One region of the Streptomyces sp. DG2A-72 genome, then DNA from elsewhere that is predicted to be linked to it. Evidence: predicted binding sites of a transcription regulator. Region 1 holds the regulator's gene; the other holds the start of a gene.
The links. Region 1 encodes HrcA, which represses chaperone genes, less so after heat shock. Its sites were predicted from a motif close to TTNGCACTCNGNNNNNCNGAGTGCNAA; they were not measured.
Positions count from the first base shown of each region.

Region 2: QQY66_RS20085 (FmdB family zinc ribbon protein) is a predicted target of HrcA. The motif match lies at 2,673-2,699, and genes of this name have one in related genera.

Region 1 is NZ_JASTLC010000001.1:3,282,294-3,294,242, reverse strand. It holds gene QQY66_RS15690 (HAMP domain-containing protein) at 1-1,880, opposite strand, end outside; gene QQY66_RS15685 (ATP-binding SpoIIE family protein phosphatase) at 2,061-3,938, shown strand; gene hemW (radical SAM family heme chaperone HemW) at 3,966-5,198, shown strand; gene QQY66_RS15675 (Uma2 family endonuclease) at 5,303-5,893, shown strand; gene QQY66_RS15670 (DUF3097 domain-containing protein) at 5,871-6,683, opposite strand; gene QQY66_RS15665 (MBL fold metallo-hydrolase) at 6,718-7,443, opposite strand; gene hrcA (heat-inducible transcriptional repressor HrcA) at 7,583-8,599, shown strand; gene dnaJ (molecular chaperone DnaJ) at 8,600-9,739, shown strand; gene QQY66_RS15650 (nitronate monooxygenase) at 9,986-11,071, shown strand; gene QQY66_RS15645 (16S rRNA (uracil(1498)-N(3))-methyltransferase) at 11,071-11,811, shown strand; gene QQY66_RS15640 (VOC family protein) at 11,828-11,949, shown strand, end outside.
Region 2 is NZ_JASTLC010000001.1:4,270,156-4,282,104, forward strand. It holds gene QQY66_RS20075 (potassium/proton antiporter) at 1-978, shown strand, start outside; gene QQY66_RS20080 (MFS transporter) at 1,208-2,506, shown strand; gene QQY66_RS20085 (FmdB family zinc ribbon protein) at 2,710-3,033, shown strand; gene QQY66_RS20090 (S-methyl-5'-thioadenosine phosphorylase) at 3,141-3,974, shown strand; gene QQY66_RS20095 (hypothetical protein) at 4,145-4,714, shown strand; gene mscL (large conductance mechanosensitive channel protein MscL) at 4,853-5,311, shown strand; gene QQY66_RS20105 (hypothetical protein) at 5,394-5,576, opposite strand; gene QQY66_RS20110 (low temperature requirement protein A) at 5,714-6,952, shown strand; gene QQY66_RS20115 (P1 family peptidase) at 6,993-8,018, shown strand; gene QQY66_RS20120 (Ig-like domain-containing protein) at 8,211-9,428, shown strand; gene QQY66_RS20125 (DUF6227 family protein) at 9,615-10,370, shown strand; gene QQY66_RS20130 (fructose-specific PTS transporter subunit EIIC) at 10,551-11,949, opposite strand, start outside.

The sequences.
Region 1 (11,949 bases):
CCCTCCACCCGTGCCTGGCCGCCGAGTTGTCCCTCGGAGCCGACCTCGCGGGCCACGCGGGTGACCTCGGAGGAGAAGGAGGACAGCGTGTCCACCATGGTGTTGATGGTGGTCTTCAGCTCCAGGATCTCGCCGCGCGCGTCCACGTCGATCTTCTTCGACAGGTCGCCCTGCGCCACGGCCGTCGCCACCTGCGCGATATTGCGGACCTGTGAAGTGAGGTTGTCGGCCATGTAGTTGACGTTGTCCGTCAGGTCCCGCCAGACGCCGGAGACGCCCAGCACCTGCGCGCGTCCGCCGAGCCGGCCGTCGGTGCCGACCTCGCGGGCGACGCGGGTGACCTCGTCGGCGAAGGCGCGCAGCTGCTCCACCATCGTGTTGACGGTGTCCTTCAGTTCGAGGATCTCGCCGCGGGCGTCGACGGTGATCTTCTTCGACAGGTCGCCGTTGGCGACGGCGGTGGTCACCTGGGCGATGTTGCGGACCTGCGAAGTCAGGTTCAGCGCCATGAAGTTGACGTTGTCGGTGAGGTCCTTCCAGACGCCGCTGACACCCCGTACCTGCGCCTGGCCGCCGAGGTTTCCTTCGGTGCCGACCTCGCGGGCGACGCGGGTGACCTCGTCGGCGAAGGCGGAGAGCTGGTCGACCATGGTGTTGAAGGTGGTCTTGAGCTCCAGGATCTCGCCCTTGGCCTGGACCGTGATCTTCTTGGACAGGTCGCCCTGGGCGACGGCCGTGGACACCAGCGCGATGTTGCGGACCTGCGAAGTGAGGTTGTCCGCCATGAAGTTGACGTTCTCGGTGAGGTCCTTCCAGACGCCGCTCACACCCCGCACCTGAGCCCGGCCCCCGAGGTCTCCCTCGGTGCCGACCTCGCGGGCGACGCGGGTGACCTCGTCGGCGAACGCGGACAGCTGGTCCACCATGGTGTTCACCGTCGACTTCAGCTCCAGGATCTCGCCGCGGGCGTCGACGGTGATCTTCTGGCTCAGATCGCCGTTGGCGACGGCGGTGGTGACCTGGGCGATGTTGCGGACCTGGGAGGTCAGGTTCGAGGCCATGAAGTTGACGTTGTCGGTGAGGTCCTTCCAGACCCCGGACACGCCCCGCACCTGCGCCCGCCCGCCCAACTGCCCTTCCGTGCCGACCTCGCGGGCCACGCGCGTGACCTCGTCGGCGAAGGCGGAGAGCTGGTCGACCATCGTGTTCACGGTGAGCTTCAGCTCCAGCAGCTCACCGGTCGCCTCCACCGTGACCGTGCGGGTCAGATCGCCGCGCGCCACCGCCGTGGTCACCAGGGCGATGTCGCGCACCTGGGCGGTGAGCCGGGACGCCATCGTGTTGACCGCCTCGGTGACATCCCGCCAACTTCCCGACAGGCCCGTCACTTTGGCCCGTCCGCCGAGCCGTCCCTCCGTGCCGACCTCACGGGCGACCCGGGTGACCTCGCCGGTGAACAGGGAGAGCTGGTCCACCATCTTGTTCACGGCCCGGCCCAGCCGCCGTAGATCACCGCGCAGCTGCCGGTTGCCGTCGTGCAGGTCGACCCGCTGGGTCAGATCGCCCCCTGCCACGGCATCGAGCACGCGCGTGGCGTTCGCGGCCGGGGCGACCAGGGCGTCGAGCAGCTGGTTCACATCGTTGACACGGGACGTCCAATCGCCCTGGCCGGGGCTGGCCGAGAGGCGTTCGTCGAGCCGACCGTGCCGGACCAGCTCGCGTCGTACGCGCTGCACCTCCGTGTTGAAGTGGTTGCTGCGGTCCATGATCTGGTTGAAGACGGCGGCGAGTTCGGCCACCAGGCCGTTGCCGTCGCCATGACCGGATCCATGGCCGGATTCCGGCACCCTGGAGAAGTCCCCGTCGCGGGCTGCGGTCATCGCGGCGAGCAGAGGGCGCAAATCCGATGCTCGAATCTGTCCGTCTTCGAGCACACGCGTGGCACTGTTCTCACTCATGGCGGCCCACTTCGGTAACTCGGCGCTTATGGGCGTGGCCAGTCTGTCACTCTGTCCGCATCGACCGAGGTGTATTCGTCCGATCTGCTCGGGGAGCTGGACATGGGGGCCATTCCGATGCAACGGGAGACCGATCCCCGTGCCTCTGACGCACCCGCGCACGAGAGCGGGTACCGGAGCGCGGAGGTGAGTACGACCCTCTGCGGAAGCCCCCTCGCGCCCGGAGCCGCCCGCGCACTCCTGCACGCCGCACTCGCCGAATGGACCGAACTGGGCCTGCCCGGCACCGAACACGTCACGGAGCGGCTCGCCGACGACGCGGTGGTGGTCGTCAGCGAACTCGTCACCAACGCCGTCGTGCACGCGGGCACCGACGTCGGGCTGGTGTGCCGGCTGGAGGCGCCGACCGGAGACCTGGTCGTCGAGGTCACCGACCAGCACCCCTCGCGCGCCCCGCGCGACAGCGACAGCGAACCGCCGTACGAGACACCGGAGTACGGCCGCGGCCTGCGCCTGGTCGCCACGCTCGCGGAGGACTGGGGCGTCACCTACCGCCGCAGCGCCAAGACGCTGTGGGCGCGACTGCCCGCCGAAGCGCCCGGCGCGTACGCCGGGGAGTGCAGCCTCCGCGTCGCCGACTTCCTCGCCCCCGAACCGCAGCAGGCCGAGCGGGACCGGGAGTGGCTCAACCGGGGCGCCCTGTCCTTCCTCGCCGAGGCCTCCGACCTGCTCGCCGGACAGCTCGACGAGGATCTGGTCGCCGCGCTCACCGGACAGCTGATCGTGCCGCGCCTCGCCGAGTGGTGCGCGGTGTGGCTGGAGGACGAGGTCATGGGCCGCGGAGGCTGGTCCGAGGGCGTCGCCGGAACCGGGCCCCGGCTCGCCCGCGTCTGGCACAGCAGCGAGAACCGCATCGAGGAGCTGCGCCGGGCCCTGGAGAAGGACCCGCCGCGCGCCCCCGATCCGGTCCGCTCAGGCCCCGTCCCCTACCCCTGGCCCGGCGACGCGCTCGGCCCGCGCGCGGAGCACGGCTCGGCACTGGCGTACCGGCTGATCGCGGGCGGCCGTCCGCTGGGCACGCTCGTCATCGGACGCTCCGGGCTGCTCCGCTTCCCCGACGAGATCACCGGGCTCGTCGAGGACCTCGGCCGCCGGGTGGCGCTCGCCATCGGCGCGGCCCGCCAGTACGCCCGCCAGGCCACCATCAGCGCCGTACTCCAGCGCGGACTGCTGCCCGGCGCCGTCGCCGAGATCCCCGGCGTGCACAGCGCCCTCGTCTACGAGCCCTGCGACAAGGGCGGACCCAGCGGCGACTTCTACGACCTCTTCCCGGCCGGCGACGGCCGCTGGTGCTTCGCGCTCGGCGACGTACAGGGCAAGGGCCCCGAGGCCGCCGTGGTGATCGGCCTGGCCCGCCCGTGGCTGCGCCTGCTGGCCCGCGAGGGCTACCGCGTCGCCGACGTCCTCGACCGCCTCAACCAGCTCCTCCTCGACGACGCCACCGAAGCCGCGGACGCGGCGGCACGCGTGCTGGTCGCGGCGGGCGGCCGGCCCGACGACGGCCCGCAGACCCGCTTCCTCTCCCTCCTGTACGGCGAGCTGGCCCCCTTCGACGGCGGCGTACGCTGCACGCTCGCGTCCGCGGGCCACCCGCTGCCCCTGCTGCTCGGCCCGGACGGCTCCGTCCGCACGGCCGCCCGCCCGCAGACCCTCCTCGGCGTGGTCGAGGACGAGACGTACACCAGCGAAACCTTTGAGCTGCGCCCCGGCGACACGCTGCTGTGCGTGACCGACGGGGTGACGGAGCGGCGCTCCGGCTCCCGCCAGTTCGACGACGGCGACGGGCTGGCGGAGGCGCTGACGGGGTGCGCGGGGCTCGGCGCGGAGCTGATCGCGGAGCGGATCCGCAGACTGGTGCACGAATTCGGCGGGAGGCCGCCGGAGGACGACCTGGCGCTGCTCGTGCTGCAAGCCGAGTAAAGGTTCCTGTGCTGGACAATGGAAGGCATGCCTTCCGCACTCCCCGACGGCGAGCCCGTCCCCGACGACGGCGCGCTCCCCGCGCCCGCGCTCGCCGGCGCCGCCGCCCGCCCCCTCGGGTTCTACCTGCACGTCCCGTACTGCGCCACCCGCTGCGGCTACTGCGACTTCAACACCTACACCGCGACGGAGCTGCGCGGCACGGGCGGCGTGCTGGCGTCCCGTGACAACTACGCGGAGACGCTGATCGACGAGGTCCGGCTGGCGAGGAAGGTGCTGGGCGACGATCCGCGCCCCGTCCGCACGGTCTTCGTCGGAGGCGGTACGCCGACGCTGCTGGCCGCGGACGATCTCGTACGGATGCTGGGGGCGATCCGCGACGAGTTCGGACTGGCAGCCGACGCGGAGATCACGACCGAGGCGAACCCGGAGTCGGTGGATCCGGCGTATCTGGCCACGCTCCGGGAGGGCGGCTTCAACCGGGTGTCGTTCGGCATGCAGAGCGCGAAGCAACATGTACTGCGCGTGCTGGACCGTACGCACACGCCGGGACGCCCTGAGGCCTGCGTCGCGGAGGCCCGGGCGGCGGGCTTCGAGCACGTCAACCTGGATCTGATCTACGGCACGCCGGGGGAGTCGGACGACGACTGGCGGGCCTCCCTGGAGGCCGCGATCGGCGCCGGGCCCGACCATGTCTCGGCCTACGCCCTGATCGTCGAGGAGGGCACACAGCTGGCTCGGCGCATCCGCCGGGGCGAGGTTCCGATGACCGACGACGACGTCCATGCGGACCGGTATCTGATCGCGGAGTCGGTGCTGTCGGGGGCCGGGTTCGAGTGGTACGAGGTGTCGAACTGGGCGACGTCGGATGCGGGGCGGTGCCTGCACAACGAGCTGTACTGGCGAGGGGCCGACTGGTGGGGGGCCGGGCCGGGAGCGCACTCGCACGTGGGCGGGGTGCGGTGGTGGAACGTGAAGCATCCGGGGGCGTATGCGGCGGCGCTGGCGGCGGGGCGGTCGCCGGGGGCCGGGCGGGAGCTGTTGTCGGAGGAGGACCGCAGGGTCGAGCGCATTCTGCTGGAGCTGCGGCTTCGGGAGGGGGTGCCGTTGGATTTGCTGCGGGAGGTGGGGCTTGCGGCTTCTCGGCGGGCGTTGGGGGAGGGGCTGCTCGATAGCGGGCCGTATGAGGAAGGGCGTGCCGTGCTGACGCTTCGGGGGCGGTTGCTGGCTGATGCGGTGGTCAGGGACCTGGTGGACTGATCACTCCCAAGGGTGAATCGGTGCGGAACGCCGGTTCGATCCCTAACCTGATTCGTAGGCTGCCCCCGTAATTGCACGGTGGCGGAAACCGGAGGGCTGCGGAGATGACCGCTGTGGACGACCGACCGATGACCACCGGCATGGTGAAGATCTTCGAGGAGCTTGAGCCTCCTGAGGGCGTCAAGATGGAACTCCTCCGGGGGGTAATCGTGATGATGGCCAGCCCTGACATCGTGCACAACATGATCGTTGCCGATGTACAGGACCAGATTCCGCGGCAGCGCTGGTCTCGCCTTCAGACTCAGGACGTGGACATCCTGGACGAGGCCAGCGAGCCGGTACCGGACCTGGTGGTCGTGGCGCGAGACGCCCTACCGGACTCGGGCCGTCTGCTGCCCTCCAAGCTGGTCACGATGGTCGTGGAGGTCGTCTCCAAGTCCAGCGTCCATCAGGACTACGTGATCAAGCGCTCGATCTACGCCGCCGGGAAGATCTCCGCCTACCTCATCCTCGACCCGATCATGGGGCACTGCGTCCTGCTGACGAAGCCCGCGGGCCAGGGCGAGGACGCCGACTACCTCAGCCAGGAGATCATCAAATTCGGAGACCCAGTCCCGCTGGAGCGTCTGGGACTCGAACTTGACACCAGCGAGTTCGGAACGTTCCCCAACGCTAGGCCCCACCGCTACCCGTAACAAAGTCGATCAGCTCCTCCACCCGCCCCAACAACTCCGGCTCCAGGTCCCGGTAAGACCCCACCCGCTTCAGAATCGCCTGCCACACCGCCCCGGTGTTCTCCGACGGCCACCCCAGCGCCCGGCACACCCCCGTCTTCCAGTCCTCCCCGTGCGGCACCTTCGGCCAGCCCGCGATCCCCAGGGACGACGGTTTCACCGCCTCCCAGATGTCGATGTACGGGTGGCCGACCACCAGCGCATGCTCGCTCGTCACCGACTCCGCGATACGCCACTCCTTCGTGCCCGGCACCAAGTGGTCGACCAGCACGCCCAGCCGCGCGTCCGGGCCCGGTGCGAATTCGGCCACGATGGACGGCAGGTCGTCGATGCCCTCCAGGTACTCCACGACCACGCCCTCGATGCGCAGGTCGTCGCCCCAGACCTTCTCGACGAGTTCCGCGTCGTGCCGGCCCTCGACGTAGATGCGCCCGGCGCGGGCGACACGCGCGCGTGCGCCGGGGACGGCGACGGAACCGGATGCGGTACGGGTGGGACGTACAGGACCGGCCGCAGGCTTCACCAGGGTCACCACTCGGCCCTCCAGGAGGAAGCCCCGCGGTTCCAGGGGAAACACACGGTGCTTGCCGAAGCGGTCCTCCAGGGTCACCGTGCCCGCCTCGCAGCGGATCACCGCGCCGCAGAAACCGGTGCCGGGTTCCTCGACCACCAGGCCGGGCTCCGCCGGGACCTCGGGGACGGGCTTGGGCTTCTTCCACGGCGGGGTCAGGTCCGAAGAGTACTGGCGCATTCGGATGACGATAGGAGAAGCCGGAGGGGTGTGGTCACGACACGCCGAATTCGCGCGCGAGCGCGTTCCGCTGCGCGCGGACGAACGCCGCGTCCACCACCGCTCCGTGACCGGGCACATACAGCGCGTCCTCGCCGCCGAGGTCCAGCAGACGATCAAGTGCCGCGGGCCAGTGGGTCGGTACGGCGTCGGCGCCCGCCTGCGGCTCCCCGGACTCCTCGACCAGATCGCCGCAGAACACGACCTCCGGATCGCCGGGGACGAGGACCGCGAGGTCGTGGGCGGTGTGGCCCGGACCCACGTTGGCGAGGAGGACCTGCCGGCCGCCGCCCAGGTCGAGGGTCCACTCGCCGGAGACGTGATGGCGGGGCGGGGTGAGGGCCTGCACCGCCTCGTCCGCCAGGCCGGCGTCCAGTCCGTGGCGTACCGAGTCCGTACGCAGTTCCTCGCGCCCGGTGTGCGAGTACGCCGTGTCGATGCCCACCGCGCCGTACAACTCCGCGCCCGCGAAGGCCCCCGCCCCGAAGACGTGATCGAAGTGCGGGTGGGTGAGCGCGAGATGAGTCACACGGTGGCCGGCGAGCTCCTGCGCCCCCGCACGCACGCGTGCGCCCTCAGGGAGGCTCGACCCGGCGTCGATCACCAGGGCCGCGCCGGCCCCGACGACCAGCCCCACCGTGCAGTCCCACACCGGCAGCCGGCACCGCCCGACCCCGGCCGCCAGCCGCTCCCACCCCAGCTCTTCCCAAGTCACGCTCATACGGCGACGCTAGCCGTACGACGCCGTCCTTGCCCCGTGAGTGCCTGACCGCCGTACACTGGGCCGGGGAACTCTGGCACTCGGAAGCGAAGAGTGCCAGGCGAGGCGCCGAGAGGACGACTTCTGGAGGTGTGCGCAGATGCTGAGTGAACGCAGGCTTCAGGTGCTGCGCGCCATCGTCCAGGACTACGTCGGCACGGAGGAGCCGGTCGGCTCCAAGGCGCTCACCGAGCGGCACAACCTCGGTGTCTCCCCGGCGACCGTGCGCAACGACATGGCAGCCCTGGAGGACGAGGGGTTCATCGCCCAGCCGCACACCAGCGCCGGGCGCATCCCCACGGACAAGGGCTACCGCCTCTTCGTCGACAAGCTGGCCGGCGTCAAGCCGATGAGCGCGCCCGAGCGGCGTGCCATTCAGAACTTCCTCGACGGGGCCGTCGATCTCGACGATGTGGTGGCGCGGACCGTGCGGCTGCTCGCGCAGCTGACGCGGCAGGTCGCCGTCGTGCAGTACCCCTCGCTCACCCGCTCCACCGTGCGGCACGTGGAACTGCTCTCGCTCGCTCCCGCGCGCGTGATGCTCGTGCTGATCACGGACACCGGGCGGGTCGAGCAGCGGATGGTCGACTGTCCGGCGCCGTTCGGCGAGGCCTCTCTCGCCGATCTGCGCGCGCGGCTCAACAGCCGGGTCGCCGGACGCCGGTTCTCCGATGTCCCGCAGTTGGTCGAGGACCTGCCCGAGGGCTTCGACCACGAGGACCGCGGCACGGTCTCGACGGTGCTCTCCACGCTTCTGGAGACCCTCGTCGAGGAGAACGAAGAGCGGCTGATGATCGGCGGCACCGCCAATCTCACCCGCTTCGGGCATGACTTTCCCCTCACGATCCGGCCGGTGCTAGAGGCGCTGGAGGAGCAGGTCGTGCTCCTCAAGTTGCTTGGTGAGGCCGGGGATTCGGGCATGACCGTACGCATCGGTCATGAGAACGCCTACGAGGGACTCAACTCCACGTCCGTCGTGTCGGTCGGCTACGGTTCGGGCGGCGAGGCAGTCGCCAAGCTCGGCGTGGTCGGACCGACCCGCATGGATTACCCGGGAACGATGGGAGCGGTACGCGCAGTGGCACGGTACGTCGGACAGATCCTGGCGGAGTCGTAAGTGGCCACGGACTACTACGCCGTTCTCGGCGTGCGCCGCGACGCGTCGCAGGAAGAGATCAAGAAGGCCTTCCGGCGGCTCGCACGCGAGCTGCACCCGGACGTCAATCCGGATCCGAAGACCCAGGAGCGGTTCAAGGAGATCAACGCCGCTTACGAGGTGCTGTCGGACCCGCAGAAGAAGCAGGTCTACGACCTCGGCGGCGACCCGCTGTCCCAGGCCGGCGGCGCCGGTGGCGCGGGCGGCTTCGGCGCGGGCGGCTTCGGGAACTTCTCGGACATCATGGACGCGTTCTTCGGTACGGCGTCCCAGCGCGGCCCGCGGTCGCGTACGCGGCGCGGCCAGGACGCGATGATCCGGCTGGACGTCGAGCTGGACGAGGCGGCCTTCGGCACGACCAAGGACATCCAGGTCGACACGGCGATCGTCTGCACCACCTGTAGTGGTGAGGGCGCGGCGCCGGGGACCTCCGCGCAGACGTGTGACATGTGCCGCGGTCGCGGTGAGGTGTCTCAGGTGACGCGGTCCTTCCTGGGCCAGGTCATGACCTCGCGTCCGTGCCCGCAGTGCCAGGGCTTCGGGACCGTGGTCCCCACGCCGTGCCCGGAGTGCGCCGGCGACGGGCGCGTACGGTCCCGCCGTACGCTCACGGTCAAGATCCCCGCCGGTGTCGACAACGGCACCCGCATCCAGCTCGCGGGCGAGGGCGAGGTCGGCCCCGGCGGCGGCCCCGCCGGTGACCTGTACGTCGAGATCCACGAGCTGCCGCACTCGCAGTTCCAGCGGCGCGGCGACGATCTGCACTGCACGGTCACGCTCCCGATGACCGCGGCGTCCCTCGGTACCAAGGTCCCGCTGGAGACGCTGGACGGCCTGGAGGAGGTCGACATCCGGCCCGGCACCCAGTCCGGCCAGTCGATCCCGCTGCACGGCCGGGGCGTCACGCATCTGCGCGGCGGCGGCCGGGGCGACCTGATCGTCCACGTCGAGGTCCAGACCCCGACCAAGCTCGACCCCGAACAGGAACGCCTACTCCGCGAACTGGCCAAGCTGCGCGGCGAGGAGCGGCCCACGGGGCAGTTCCAGCCGGGGCAGCAGGGGCTGTTTTCTCGGCTGAAGGATGCCTTCAACGGGCGTTGACGTCGCCTGGGAGGAGCTTGGCTGTCTGCTGGCGTAGGTGGCCGGAGGCCTGCCGGGGGTCCGGCCCGCCGCGCAGCGGCTATCGGACGCAGCGTCCCCCGGGCAGACACAGCCAGTCGGGGTAGCAGGGGTTGTTCTCGCGGTTGAAGGATGCCTTCAGCGGGCGTTAGCCCTGGCATGCCGTTGGCCTATGCCAGAGGGAAGGCCGGATTCGGACTTGTTCGGAGGACGTGACAACATGCCGTCATGTCCTCCGCACTGACCGATCTCTTCCCTCATCCGATCGTGCAGGCCCCCATGGCGGGCGGAGTCTCCGTCCCGCATCTCGCTGCCGCCGTGTCCGAGGCCGGCGGGCTCGGGTTTCTGGCCGCCGGGTACAAGACCGCCGACGGCATGTACCAGGAGATCGAACAGCTGCGGCGGATCACGAGCCGCCCGTTCGGCGTGAACCTGTTCATGCCGCAGCCCGAGTACGCCGATGCCGCCGCCGTGGACGTCTACGCCCATCAGCTCGCCGGTGAGGCCACCTGGTACGAGACCGAGCTGGGCGACCCCGACAGCGGTCGCGACGACGGCTACGACGCCAAGCTCGCCGTCCTGCTCGACAACCCGGTGCCGGTGGTCTCGTTCCACTTCGGCGTGCCCAGCCGGGACGTGCTGGACTCGCTGCGCCGCGTCGGCACCTTCACGCTGGTCACCGCGACCACCGCCGAGGAGGCCCTCGCCGTGCAGCGGGCCGGTGCCGACGGGGTGATCGTGCAGGGCATCGAAGCGGGCGGCCATCAGGGCACGCACCGGGACGTCCAGGAGACCGACGGCGGCGGCATCGGCCTGCTGTCGCTGATCGCGCAGGTCCGCGAGACCGTGTCGCTCCCGCTCGTCGCCGCCGGCGGCATCATGCGCGGCAGCCAGATCGCCGCCGCCCTCGCCGCGGGCGCCGGCGCGGCCCAGCTCGGCACGGCGTTCCTCGCCACCCCCGAGTCCGGCGCCAACGCCCTGCACAAGCAGGCGCTCACCAACCCCCTGTTCGTCCGTACGGAGTTGACGCGGGCGTTCTCCGGCCGCCCGGCCCGCGGCCTGGTCAACCGCTTCCTGCGCGAGCACGGCCCGTACGCGCCCGCCGCCTACCCGGAGATCCACCACCTCACCTCGCCGCTGCGCAAGGCGGCGGCCAAGGCGGGCGACGCGCAGGGCATGGCGCTGTGGGCGGGACAGGGCCACCGGATGGCCCGCGAACTGCCCGCCGGACAGCTGGTGGAGGTGCTGGCCGCCGAGATCGCCGCCGCGAAGACAGCGTTGTCGGCCGCTCCGTCCATGGGAGGCGGTGCCTGATGACCGCCCCCGTCTTCGTGGTCGAGCACTTCGACGCGGGCAGCGGCGGGCGGTACGTCCTCGACGGCCCCGAGGGGCGGCACGCGGTCTCGGTGAAGCGGCTGCGGCCCGGCGAGGACCTGGTGCTCACCGACGGGGCGGGCCGCTGGGCGGACTGCGTGGTGCTGGACACCGAGGGCAAGGACCGCCTCATCGTCCGGCTGGACTCGGTGGCCGAGCAGCCGCAGGCCGAACCCCGCATCACGATCGTCCAGGCCCTCCCCAAGGGCGACCGCGGCGAACTCGCCGTCGAGACGATGACCGAGGTCGGCGTGGACGCGATCGTGCCGTGGGCCGCCTCCCGCTGCATCACGCAGTGGAAGGGCGACCGCGGGCTGAAGGCACTGGCCAAGTGGCGGGCCACGGCGCGCGAGGCCGGCAAGCAGTCCCGCCGGGTGCGCTTCCCCGACGTCGCGGACGCCGCGACCTCCAAGCAGGTCGCGGCACTTCTCGCGAAGGCCGACTTCGCCGCCGTACTGCATGAAAGCGGTGCGGAACCCCTCGCCGGTGTCGAACTGCCCGCCCAGGGTGAGATCGTGCTGGTCGTCGGGCCCGAAGGGGGCGTCTCTCCCGAGGAGTTGACGCTGTTCGCGGAGGCCGGTGCGCAGGCGTACCGGCTCGGGCCCAGTGTGCTGCGTACCTCCACCGCCGGTACCGCGGCGGCGGCGCTTCTTCTCGGCCGCACCGGCCGGTGGTCCTGAACACCCGGGAGTGGTCATGGAACTCGCCCAAGTACGGCTGCTCGTCACCGACTTCGCCGCCTGCTACCGCTTCTACTCCGAGGTTCTCGGCCTCAAGCCGCAGTCGGGGGCGACGGAGGGTCCGTACGAGAAGTTCAG
Region 2 (11,949 bases), 990 kb from region 1:
CCGATCGAGCACTGGTATGTGCTGGTGGGCGAGATACTCCTGGAGCTGGCCATCGGCGCCGCCATCGGTCTCGCGGTGGGCTGGCTGGGCTCCTGGGGGCTCAGGCATGTGGCACTGCCCGCCTCCGGCCTCTACCCGATCGCCGTCATGGCCATCGCCGTCACCGCGTACGCGGCGGGCGCGATGGTCCACGGCAGCGGCTTCCTCGGTGTGTATCTCGCCTCGATGGTCATGGGCAACGCGAAGCTGCCGCACTGGCCCGCCACACGCGGTTTCGCCGACGGGCTCGGCTGGATCGCGCAGATCGGCATGTTCGTCCTGCTCGGCCTGCTGGTCACCCCGCACGAGCTGGGCGACGACATCGTGCCCGCGCTGGTCATCGGGCTGGTGCTGACCATGGTGGCGCGTCCGCTGAGCGTGGTGCTGTGCCTGGTGCCGTTCCGGGTGCCATGGACGGAGCAGGCGCTGATGTCCTGGGCCGGGCTGCGCGGCGCCGTGCCCATCATCCTGGCGACGATCCCCATGGTGGAGGGCGTCGAAGCCAGCCGCCGTATCTTCAACATCGTCTTCGTGCTGGTCGTCGTCTACACCCTGATCCAGGGGCCGACACTGCCGTGGCTGGCCCGCAAGCTGCAGCTGGGCGAGGAGACCGAGGCCTCCGACCTCGGCATCGAGTCGGCGCCGCTGGAGCGGCTGCGCGGGCATCTGCTGTCCCTGTCGATCCCCGAGGGGTCGAAGATGCACGGCGTGGAGATCAACGAACTGCGACTGCCGGCCGGGGCCGCCGTCACGCTTGTCGTACGCGACGGGAAATCGTTCGTTCCGCTGCCGACGACCGTGCTGCGACGCGGGGACGAACTGCTCGTGGTCGCCACGGATCCCGTCCGGGACGCGGCGGAGCGGCGACTGCGGGCGGTGGGGCACGGCGGCAAGCTGGCTGGATGGCTGGGGACCAACGGCGACAACAATCACAGGTGAACGCCACCATGGTGGTCACTTTCACAGGCGCGTCAGTCACCGATCCCTGTACGATGAAGGCGCACTTTGATCGAACCAACTCTGTCTGACGCAGAGCTGGCGCGACCGTATGGCGGCCGGGACGCCCCCGCAGTGGGCCCCGGTATCTACCGCAGTTCCGCGCAAGAGGACAGCTCTCGGCGCCGCCCCCTGAGGGGGCGCGCTACCAGGCGGCAGAAAGGCACGGACCGTGGCATCCACGGTCACCACCGAGCCGTCGAAGAACTCGCCGGCCTCCTCCCGCCCGGGCTACGGGCAACTGCTGCGCACCCGCGGCGCCTGGACGTTCCTGCTCCCCGGTTTCGCGGCACGCCAGCCGTTCGCGATGCTCACCCTCTCCATCGTGCTGCTCGTGCAGCACACCACCGGCTCGTACGGCGCCGCGGGCGCCGTCGCGGCGGCCACCGGTGTCTCCATGGCTGTGTTCGCGCCCTACAGCGGGCGCCTCGCGGACCGCTACGGACAGCGCGCCGTGCTGGTCCCCGGCGTGCTGGTGCACACGCTGTCGGGCCTGACCCTGACGGCCCTCGCGCTCACGGACGCGCCCCTGTGGGCGCTGTTCGCGGCGGCGGTGCCCACCGGCGCCTCCGTGCCGCAGATCGGGCCCATGGTGCGGGCCCGCTGGGGCGTGAAGCTCCAGGACTCCCCCCTGATGACGACCGCGGCGGCCTTCGAGTCCGTCACCGACGAGCTGACCTTCGTCGTCGGCCCGTTGCTGGCGACCGCCCTGTGCACCGCCGTCGACCCGGCCGCGGGCCTGGTGACCGAGGCGGCGCTGACGCTCATCGGCGGTCTGCTGTTCGCGGCGCAGAAGAACACACAGCCCCGCGTCACGGTGAGCGGGCACGCGCGCGTGGAGCACGTTTCCGCGCTGCGCATCCCTGGAGTGCGCATTCTGATCGTGACGTTCCTCGGCATCGGCGCCGTCTTCGGCGGGATGCAGGTCTCGCTGGCCGCGTTCAGCGAGTCGATCGGCGAACCCGGACTGAACGGCGTCCTGTACGGCGTCTTCGCCGCGGGCAACATGCTCTCCGGCCTCGTCTGCGGCGCGATCGCCTGGAAGGTCGCCCCGCAGCGCCGCCTCCTGGTGGCGTACGGTGCGCTCGCCCTGACGGCCTCCGGCCTGTGGGCCGCGCACTCCGTCCTGGTCCTCGCGGGCCTCGGCCTGCTCGTGGGCATGTGCATCGCGCCCGCACTGATCACCGGCTACACGCTGGTCGAGGGCCTGGTCCCGGCCGGCGCCCGCACCGAGGCCTTCACCTGGCTCACCGGCGCGGTGGCCCTCGGACAGGCGGCGGCCGTCACGGTCGCCGGGCAACTCGAGGACCGCTTCTGGGGCGGTGCCGGATTCCTCGTGCCGATGGGCGGCACCGTGCTCGCCCTGGGGACGCTTCTGGCACTGCGCTCGAGGCTGGCGCCGCCGCGCGCGACCAAAGTGGTCGCGCGCGGCGCGGCCTATCGCGAGCCTGTCGCGATCGGTGAGATGTGACGGTGAATTCCCAATTCCCGAGGAATACGTCACTGTGACTCCGCCGCTACGCGGCTTCCCACTTGGGCACAAGTGCCCTCACGGCGGTCAAGCCCTGACCGCTGCCTGGCGGCAGGTGACGCACGTTACTCCATTTGCTGGCGGCGCGGGTTAGTATGGACGATCGTTAGCACTCATCGAGTGAGAGTGCCAGGAGGAAGACAGTGCCCACCTACCAGTACCAGTGCACCGAGTGCGGCGAGGGCCTCGAGGCGGTGCAGAAGTTCACCGACGACGCCCTGACCGATTGCCCCAGTTGCCAGGGCCGCCTCAAGAAGGTGTTCTCCGCGGTCGGCATCGTCTTCAAGGGCTCCGGCTTCTACCGCAACGACAGCCGCGGCTCCTCGTCGAGCAGCTCTCCGGCGTCGAAGCCGTCGACGTCCACCTCGGACTCCTCGACCACGTCGTCGTCCTCGGACACGAAGTCGTCGAGCACCGGCACCTCGTCGAGTTCCGGCACCTCGTCCAGCAGCAGCTCCGCCGCGTAGGACGCGCAAGCCTCGCTCACCGGACCCTGTCGTCGTACGACGGCAGGGTTCCCGGCATTTCCGGAGCCCCTCTCTGCGCCCGGCCGGGGCCAGCTAGTGTGCTGGTCATGGCCAACGCAGAGATCGGTGTAATCGGGGGCTCCGGCTTCTATTCGTTCCTCGACGACGTGACCGAGATCCAGGTGGACACCCCGTACGGTGCGCCCAGTGACTCGCTCTTCCTCGGCGAGATCGCCGGGCGGCGGGTCGCCTTCCTGCCCCGGCACGGACGCGGCCACCATCTGCCGCCGCACCGCATCAACTACCGCGCCAACCTGTGGGCACTGCGGTCGGTCGGCGTGCGTCAGGTCCTCGGCCCGTGCGCGGTGGGCGGCCTGCGCCCGGAGTACGGACCCGGCACGCTGCTCGTGCCCGATCAGCTGGTCGACCGTACGAAGTCCCGGGCGGGGTCGTACTTCGACGGGCTTCCGCTGCCCGACGGCATCCTGCCGAACGTGGTGCATGTGTCCCTGGCCGACCCCTACTGCCCCACCGGGCGGGCGGCTGCGCTGAAGGCGGCGCGGGGGCGCGACTGGGAGGCGGTGGACGGCGGCACGCTGGTGGTGATCGAGGGGCCGCGCTTCTCGACCCGTGCGGAATCGTTGTGGCACCGGGCGCAGGGCTGGTCCGTGGTGGGGATGACCGGGCACCCCGAGGCCGCGCTGGCCCGTGAACTCGAGCTCTGCTACTCGTCGTTGACCCTGGTCACCGACCTCGACGCGGGCGCCGAGACCGGCGAGGGCGTCTCCCACGACGAGGTTCTGCAGGTGTTCGCGGCCAATGTGGACCGGCTGCGGGGCGTGCTGTTCGACGCCGTCGCCGCGCTGCCCGCCACCGAGGAGCGGGACTGCCTGTGCACGACGGCGCTGGGCGGGATGGATCCGGGGTTCGAGCTGCCGTAGCGGAGGGGGCAGCGTGCTCAAGAGGACGGGCTGAAGGGCGGAACTTCCCGTTCGGGTGAGGGAGTTGTCCACAACCGGCCAGTAGCGCACGGGCGTCAGCGAGCGGCGGCGCGAAGCGTCATCGTGGCGTGGAAAGCCGAATTCCTCGTCACGCACAGGTGGTGGTCCGCATGTCCTTCACGCCTTCTCCCTCTCCCTCTTCCTCGTCCTCTCCCTCTTCCTCCTCTCTGATTTCGCCTCTTCCGCTCGGCACCGACGCTCCCGCCACATGCGAGGTGCCGCACTTCGCTCCCGTCCGGGTGCGCGGCGGTCGCTGTCAACTGCGCCGTCTTGTACGGCACCGGAGGCGGGCCGTGGCAGCCGGGCTCGCCGTCACCGCGGCGGCGCTCGTGGCGGCGGGCCCGCGGGAGGCCGACCGGGCGCGCGGGCACCCGGTGGCCGAGCCGGTACGCCAACACCGCACCGACGAGCGGGTGTCCGCGCCGGTGCGGATCGCCGACGGAGAGACGGTCCGGCTGCTGCGGCCCGGCGACCGGGTCGACGTCATCGCCGCCGAGGAGACCGCGACGGGCGGTGATGCGCGCGTGGTCGCTCGCGGGGCGCGGGTGACGAAGGTGCCCGAGCCTGTGGACTTTGCCGGTGAGAGCGGGGCATTGGTCGTCCTGTCGGTGCCGCGCTCCACGGCGGCGGGTCTCGCCGGTGCCAGTGCGACGGCGCGGCTGGCGGTGACGCTGTGCTGAGCCGGGCGGTTCGCCTTCTGCGCACGCTGGTGTCAAGTCGCTCGTTCAAGCTACCCAGTTGTACGTGGCGACCAAGGGCTGACGTAGGTTGCGGAGCGTTTGGTTCCACAGCCTGTGTGTGCGAGGAGAGGCTCCGCGGTGAGCGAGAAGAAGGATCCGAGCATCTGGGAGGGCTTCAAGGCCTTCCTGATGCGCGGGAACGTGGTCGACCTGGCGGTTGCGGTGGTCATCGGTGCCGCCTTCACCAACATCGTCAACGCGGTGGTGAAGGGGATCATCAACCCGCTGGTCGGAGCGATCGGCACGAAGAACCTCGACAACTACAGCTCTTGTCTGAGCGACAACTGCCAGGGCGATCACGGCATCCGGCTGCTGTGGGGCTCGGTCCTCGGCGCGACCCTGAGCTTTGTGATCACCGCGGCGGTCGTCTACTTCCTGATGGTGCTGCCGATGGCGAAGTACCTGGCCCGCCTGGAGGCCCGCCGGAAGGCGAAGGAGGGCGCGCACGAGGTCATGGAGGTGACCGAGCTGGAGGTGCTCAAGGAGATCCGCGACGCCCTGGTCGCACAGCGCGGCTCGGGGCACAACGAGCCGTAGCGGCAGCGGTCGGGGCACAACAAGCAGTAACCGCGGAGGTTCGGGAGGTCCGGCGGGCGAGAGCCTGCCGGACCCGCCGGGCTCAGAGGTGGTGCGGCGGCTTCTCGTCCAGGAAGCGCTTGAGGTCGGCCGCGCTGCTGCCGTCGGCGCCGGGCCGCTCGCCCCAGCCGCGGTCCGTGTCGTCCGAGGACTGCTGGTCCAGCGGGTCGTCGAAGATCAACGCGGGCTTCGGGGCGGGCTGCTCGGGGTCGGGGCCGGTACTCATGCCTTCAGGGTACGGCCGCAGGCGGCCGTACCCGCCCGCGCCTCGTCTGACCTGGTCTTTCGCGGGCTCTCCGGGGCCCCCGGTTCTTGTGAAGCCTTCACAGGAATTTCGGCGGGTTATCTGCTGTGCTTGGACTCATGACATCCAGTCCGACTCCGGCGCCCACCTCCCCCGGCCCATCAGAACGCCGACGACCGCTGCGCAGGCTCACCGCCCGCGGTCGCGACGAGGCGCACCGGGCCGCCACGCCGCTGGAGCTCTTCTTCGACCTGTGCTTCGTCGTCGCCATCGCGCAGGCGGGCCTCCAGCTGGTGCACGCCGTCGCCGAGGGACATGCGGGCGAGGGGATCCTCTACTACGCGATGTCCTTCTTCGCCATCTGGTGGGCGTGGATGAACTTCACCTGGTTCGCCTCGGCGTACGACAACGACGACGTGTTCTACCGGGTCGTCACCCTGATCCAGATCGCGGGAGTCCTGGTCCTGGCGGCCGGGGTCTCCCGGGCCTTCGAGGACCACGACTTCCTGGTCGTCACCCTGGGCTACGTGATCATGCGGCTGGCCCTGGTGACACAGTGGCTGCGCGCGGCGCAGTCGGCCGACGGCCCGGAGAGAACGACGGCCCGGCGGTACGCCGGTGGCGTGCTGGCCTGTCAGACCGGCTGGCTGGTGCTGCTTGCGCTGCCCGACGACGCCCTGCCCTGGGGCTTCCTCGTGATGGCGATCCTGGAGATGTGCGTACCGCTGTACGCGGAGAAGGACTTCACCACGTCATGGCATCCGCACCACATCTCCGAGCGGTACGGGCTGTTCACGATCATCGTGCTGGGAGAGACGATCGCGGCGGCCACGATCGGGGTGAAGACCGGCATCGACGAGAACGACGCACTGGGTGAGCTGCTGCCGATCGCCGCGGGCGGGCTGCTGATCATCTTCGCCGCCTGGTGGATCTACTTCGTGGTGCCGATCCACGGCCATCTGCGGTCCAACGGGCAGGCGTTCCTGTGGGGGTACGGGCACTACCTGATCTTCGCGTCGGCGGCGGCGATCGGCGCCGGTCTGGAGGTGGCGGTCGAACAGTCCGTCGGCAAGGCGCATATCTCCACGCTGGCGGCGTCGGCCGCGGTGACGCTGCCGGCGGCGCTGTATCTGCTGACGGTCTGGGCGCTGCATTCCCGTCACTTCAAGGTGGGCATCGTCCAGCAGTTGGTGCTGCCGACGGCGGCCCTGCTGGTGATCCTCTGCACCTTCCTGGGTGACTGGGCGGTCCTCGCCGCAGGCGTCGTGCTGGCGCTCACGGTGGCGACCGGGGAGACACTGACGGCGCGCACGACCTCGCGGGAGAGCGGAGAACGCGCGACGGCGCCGACGGCGTGAACCGGCCGCGGGGGCGGGCGCACGGGCGAGACTGGGGCCCATGACAGTTGACGCATTGACGGACGTGGCCGGTGTGCGGGTGGGCCACGCGACGCGTACCGGCGGCGGTTGGCTCACCGGCACCACGGTCGTGCTGGCCCCGGAGGGCGGGGCCGTCGCCGCGGTGGACGTGCGCGGTGGCGGGCCCGGCACCAAGGAGACCGACGCGCTGGACCCGCGCAACCTGGTGCGGAAGGTCGAGGCGATCGTGCTGACCGGGGGCAGCGCGTACGGGCTGGACGCGGCGTCCGGCGTGATGGCCTGGCTGGAGGAGCGGGGACGCGGGGTACGCGTGGGCGCCGATCCCGCGCATGTCGTGCCGGTGGTGCCCGCCGCCTGTGTCTTCGATCTGGGGCGGGGCGGCGACTTCCGGGCCAGGCCGGACGCGGCCACCGGCCGGGCCGCGGTCGAGGCTGCCGCGGCGAGCGAGCTCGGCGCGCGGGTGGAGGAAGGGTGCGTGGGCGCCGGTACGGGCGCCACGGTCGGTCCGGTCAAGGGTGGCATCGGCACCGCGAGCGCCGTCCTCGACTCCGGGATCACGGTCGCGGCGCTGGTGGTCGCGAACGCGGCGGGTTCGGCGACGGATCCGGAAACGGGGGTGCTGTACGGGGAGTTGTTCCAGGGGCGGGTGAGCTACCCGGAGGCGCGGGTTCACGAGGCCGCGCGTCGGCGGCTCGCCGAGATCGCGGCCAAGAACGCACCGGTGCCGCTCAACACCACGCTCGCGGTGGTGGCCACGGACGCGGACCTGTCGAAGGCGCAGGCCCAGAAACTGGCCGGCACGGCGCACGACGGCATCGCGCGCGCCGTACGGCCGGTGCATCTGCTCAACGACGGGGACACGGTGTTCGCGCTGGCGACAGGAGAGCGCGCCCTGGACGCCGAGCACCCGCTCGCCCTGAACGAGGTGCTCGCGGCGGGCGCGGACACGGTGACGCGGGCCATCGTGCGGGCCGTGCATGCCGCCGAGTCGGTGGACGGGCCGGGCGGGGCGTGGCCGTCGTACCGGGAGCTGTACGAGCGGTGACTCCGAGGGCCGTCCAAGAGGCGACTACGACAACTGACTGAAAGGTAACTCACAGGGCAGTACGCGCAATTGTCCCGGTTCTGTCACGTGATGGGCTTCACGGCGCTCGGCGGGAACCCGACCGGGGGCCGATCCCCTCTTTCTCTACGGACTGGAGCGGATCACGCACATCACATGAACCTGGAGCAGCTAGTGACAACGCCGGACATAGCAGCACGACGCGCACTGGGGGCCAGTGCCGTCCTGATGGTCGGCGCCCTCGCTCTCACCGCGTGCGGCGGCAGCGCGAACGCCAGCAACGACGGCAAGGGCGGCGGGGACAAGCCGAAGACGTCCACCGCGAAGATCGTCATCTCGGCGAAGGACGGCTCGACGAGCGCGTCGATCAACACGACCGGCGTGAAGGTGAGCGGCGGCAAGCTGACCGGCGTGAAGATGACGGTCGCGGGAGCGGGGACGGCCGTACCGGGAGAGATGTCCGCGGACGGCTCCGTTTGGAAGCCGAAGGAGCAGCTGGAGCGGGGGACGAAGTACCAGATATCGGCGACTGCCAAGGATTCGAAGGGCAAGACGGCTGCCGCCAACTCCATCTTCACCACGGTCTCTTCGGCGAACAGCTTCATCGGGACGTACACGCCGGACGACGGGAAGACGGTCGGCGTCGGGATGCCGGTGTCGTTCAACTTCGACAAGGTGATCAGCGACAAGAAGGCCGTGCAGTCGCACATCACCGTGGCGTCGAGCAGCGGGCAGAAGGTGGTCGGGCACTGGTTCGGGGCGCAGCGGCTCGACTTCCGGCCCGAGGAGTACTGGAAGGCCGGTTCCAAGGTCACGATGAAGATCGACCTGGACGGCGTGGAGGGCGCGAACGGCGTCTACGGGGTGCAGAAGAAGACCGTCACGTTCACGATCGGCCGGTCGCAGGTCTCCACGGTCGACGTCAACACGCAGACCATGACGGTCGTACGGGACGGCAAGACGATCAAGTCCGTGCCGATCTCGGCGGGCAGCCCTCAGCACACCACGTACAACGGGCAGATGGTGATCTCGGAGAAGTTCACGCAGACGCGTATGAACGGCACGACGGTCGGCTTCGGCGGCGAGTACGACATCCCGGACGTGCCGCACGCGATGCGACTGACCACGTCGGGCACCTTCATCCACGGCAACTACTGGTACAACAAGGGCAATCCGCCCTTCGGGCGGGAGGGCACCAGTCACGGCTGTGTCGGTCTCGCGGATGTGCAGGGCGCACAGGGGGACACCCAGGCCAAGTGGTTCTACGACAACTCGCTGGTCGGGGACGTGGTGATCGTCAAGAACTCCCCCGACAAGACGGTGGCGCCGGACAACGGGCTCAACGGCTGGAACATGTCGTGGAGCCAGTGGCTCGCGGGAAGTTCAGGCTGAGTGCGGCGGGCGGCATAAGTTGTTGCTGACCAGCATGTTTTGACGGATCATCGGGCCGCGTGGGAACTTCCCACGCGGCCCACGCGTTTTCCGTGCGTACGTTTTCTCGGTTCCCGGACATGATGTCCGACCGAGGGGCTACGGTATGCACCCACAAGGTGACATGCAGCAACGCCGGGAGAAACCTTGAGCGTTCCGTACGAGACGGCAGCGTACGAACCACCCGAGTCGCCCGAGTCTCCGGAGGAGCACCTCGCGCGACTCCTCGGCCGTGCCCTGAACTCCTTCGAGCTGCCGGACGAGACGATACGGCGGCTCGACTGCGCGCTGGCGCACGACAGCTCGCTGCACTCCGCGCACCACAGCGCGGGACTGCACCGCGAGACGTACCGGCACACCTGGCTGCTCGCCGACGGCTCCGCGCTCACCCTCTGGGAACTCGTCCACAACACCGCCCCGGGCCGCGACCCGCAGCACGAGGTGTACGTCGACGAGGAGGAACTGGGCGCCGCCACCGCCCGGCTGCCGCTGCCTGCGGACGCCCCGGACTTCGAACTGCCGGTGACGGTGCAGCTGTCCACGATCCCGGTGCCCCGGCACGCGTACATGCACGACGACTCGGCGGACCACGCGCGCCGGCTGCTGCGCCGCGCGGAGAACCCGGACCGGCCGGGGGCGGACACGGCCACGCTGCTGACCACGGCCTTCGCCCACCAGATCACCCAGGCCTTCGGACGCCCGTGCCGCGCGGGCCGCGTCGGGCTGTGCTTCTCGCTCTACGAACACGCCTTCCTGCTGCGCGACGGTGAGGAGATCTCCCTCTGGGAGGTCGAGCACACGGCGACACCCGACAGGCGTCATATGTGCGAGGTCTACGTCACCGAGGACGCGGCCAGGGACGCGATGGAGCGGCGGGCAGCGCGGGTCTCCTATGGCGCATGAGGTGTGGCGCGTGACGTGTGGCGCGTCACACGTGAAATAGCACTGTCCTGCGCCGCCCCATTCGGACGGCTCACCGCCCCACACCACAAGCGGAAATGCGGTCGGCCGCGGAGCCTCCGGAGAGGACCGCGGCCGACCGCACCGTGCCGTGTGCGCCGCTACACCGCCGCTAGGCCGCCGCTACACCGCCACCGGCTGCTTCGCCTCCGCCGGTGCCGTGGGCGAGCCCGTCGTCTCGGCGGGCACCGTGCCCGGCGCCGTCTTGCGCAGGCCCTTGAGGATGATCACCAGGGCCGTCGTGACGCCCACGCCCGCGGCGATGGCGACCAGGAAGAGGAACGGGTTGCCGATCAGCGGGACCACGAAGATGCCGCCGTGCGGGGCGCGCAGCGTGGCATCGAAGGCCATCGACAGGGAGCCGGTGACCGCGCCGCCCACCATCGACGCGGGGATCACGCGCAGCGGGTCGGCCGCGGCGAACGGGATCGCGCCCTCGGAGATGAAGGAGGCGCCCAGGACCCAGGCGGCCTTGCCGTTCTCACGCTCGGCCGGGGTGAAGAGCTTCGCGCGCACGGTCGTCGCCAGGGCCATGGCCAGCGGCGGAACCATACCGGCCGCCATCACGGCCGCCATGATCTTCATCGCCGAGTCGCTGGGGCTCGCGACCGCGATGCCGGCCGTGGCGAAGGTGTACGCGACCTTGTTGACGGGGCCGCCGAGGTCGAAGCACATCATCAGGCCGAGCAGAGCGCCGAGCAGGATGGCGTTGGCGCCGGAGAGACCGTTCAGCCAGTCGGTCATGCCCTTCTGGGCCTCGGCGATGGGCTTGCCGATCACCACGAACATCAGGAAGCCGACGATCGCCGAGGAGATCAGCGGGATCACCACGACCGGCATGATGCCGCGGACCGCCGCGGGGATCTTGACCTTCTGGATGGCCATCACCACGCCACCGGCGATCAGACCGGCGGCCAGACCGCCGAGGAAGCCCGCGTTGATGGTGAGGGAGATCGCACCGCCGACGAAACCGGGCACCAGGCCTGGCCGGTCGGCCATGCCGTAGGCGATATAGCCGGCCAGGACCGGGACGAGGAACTGGAAGGCCACGCCGCCGATCTGGAAGAGCAGCGCGCCCCAGCTGTCCACCTGGGTCCACGTGAAGTGCTCCATGACCGACGGCGCCTTGTTGACCTCCCAGCCGCCGATCGCGAAGCCGAGGGCGATCAGCAGACCGCCCGCGGCGACGAACGGGACCATGTAACTCACGCCGGACATCAGCCACTTGCGCAGCTTGGTGCCGTAGCCCTCGCCGGAGTCACCGGCGCGATCCACCGGCGTGCCCGCGCCGGCGGGCGCCCCTGCCGTCGTCTCACCGCGCGCCGCCTTCCCGCGCACCTCGGTGATCAGCTCGCCGGGCCGGTTGATGCCGGCCTTCACGCCGACGTCGACGGTCGGCTTGCCGGCGAAGCGGTCCTTCTCCCGTACGGGCAGGTCGTGGGCGAAGATCACGCCGTCAGCCGCCGCGATGACGGCCGGGTCGAGCCGCGTGAACCCGGCCGAGCCCTGTGTCTCGACGACG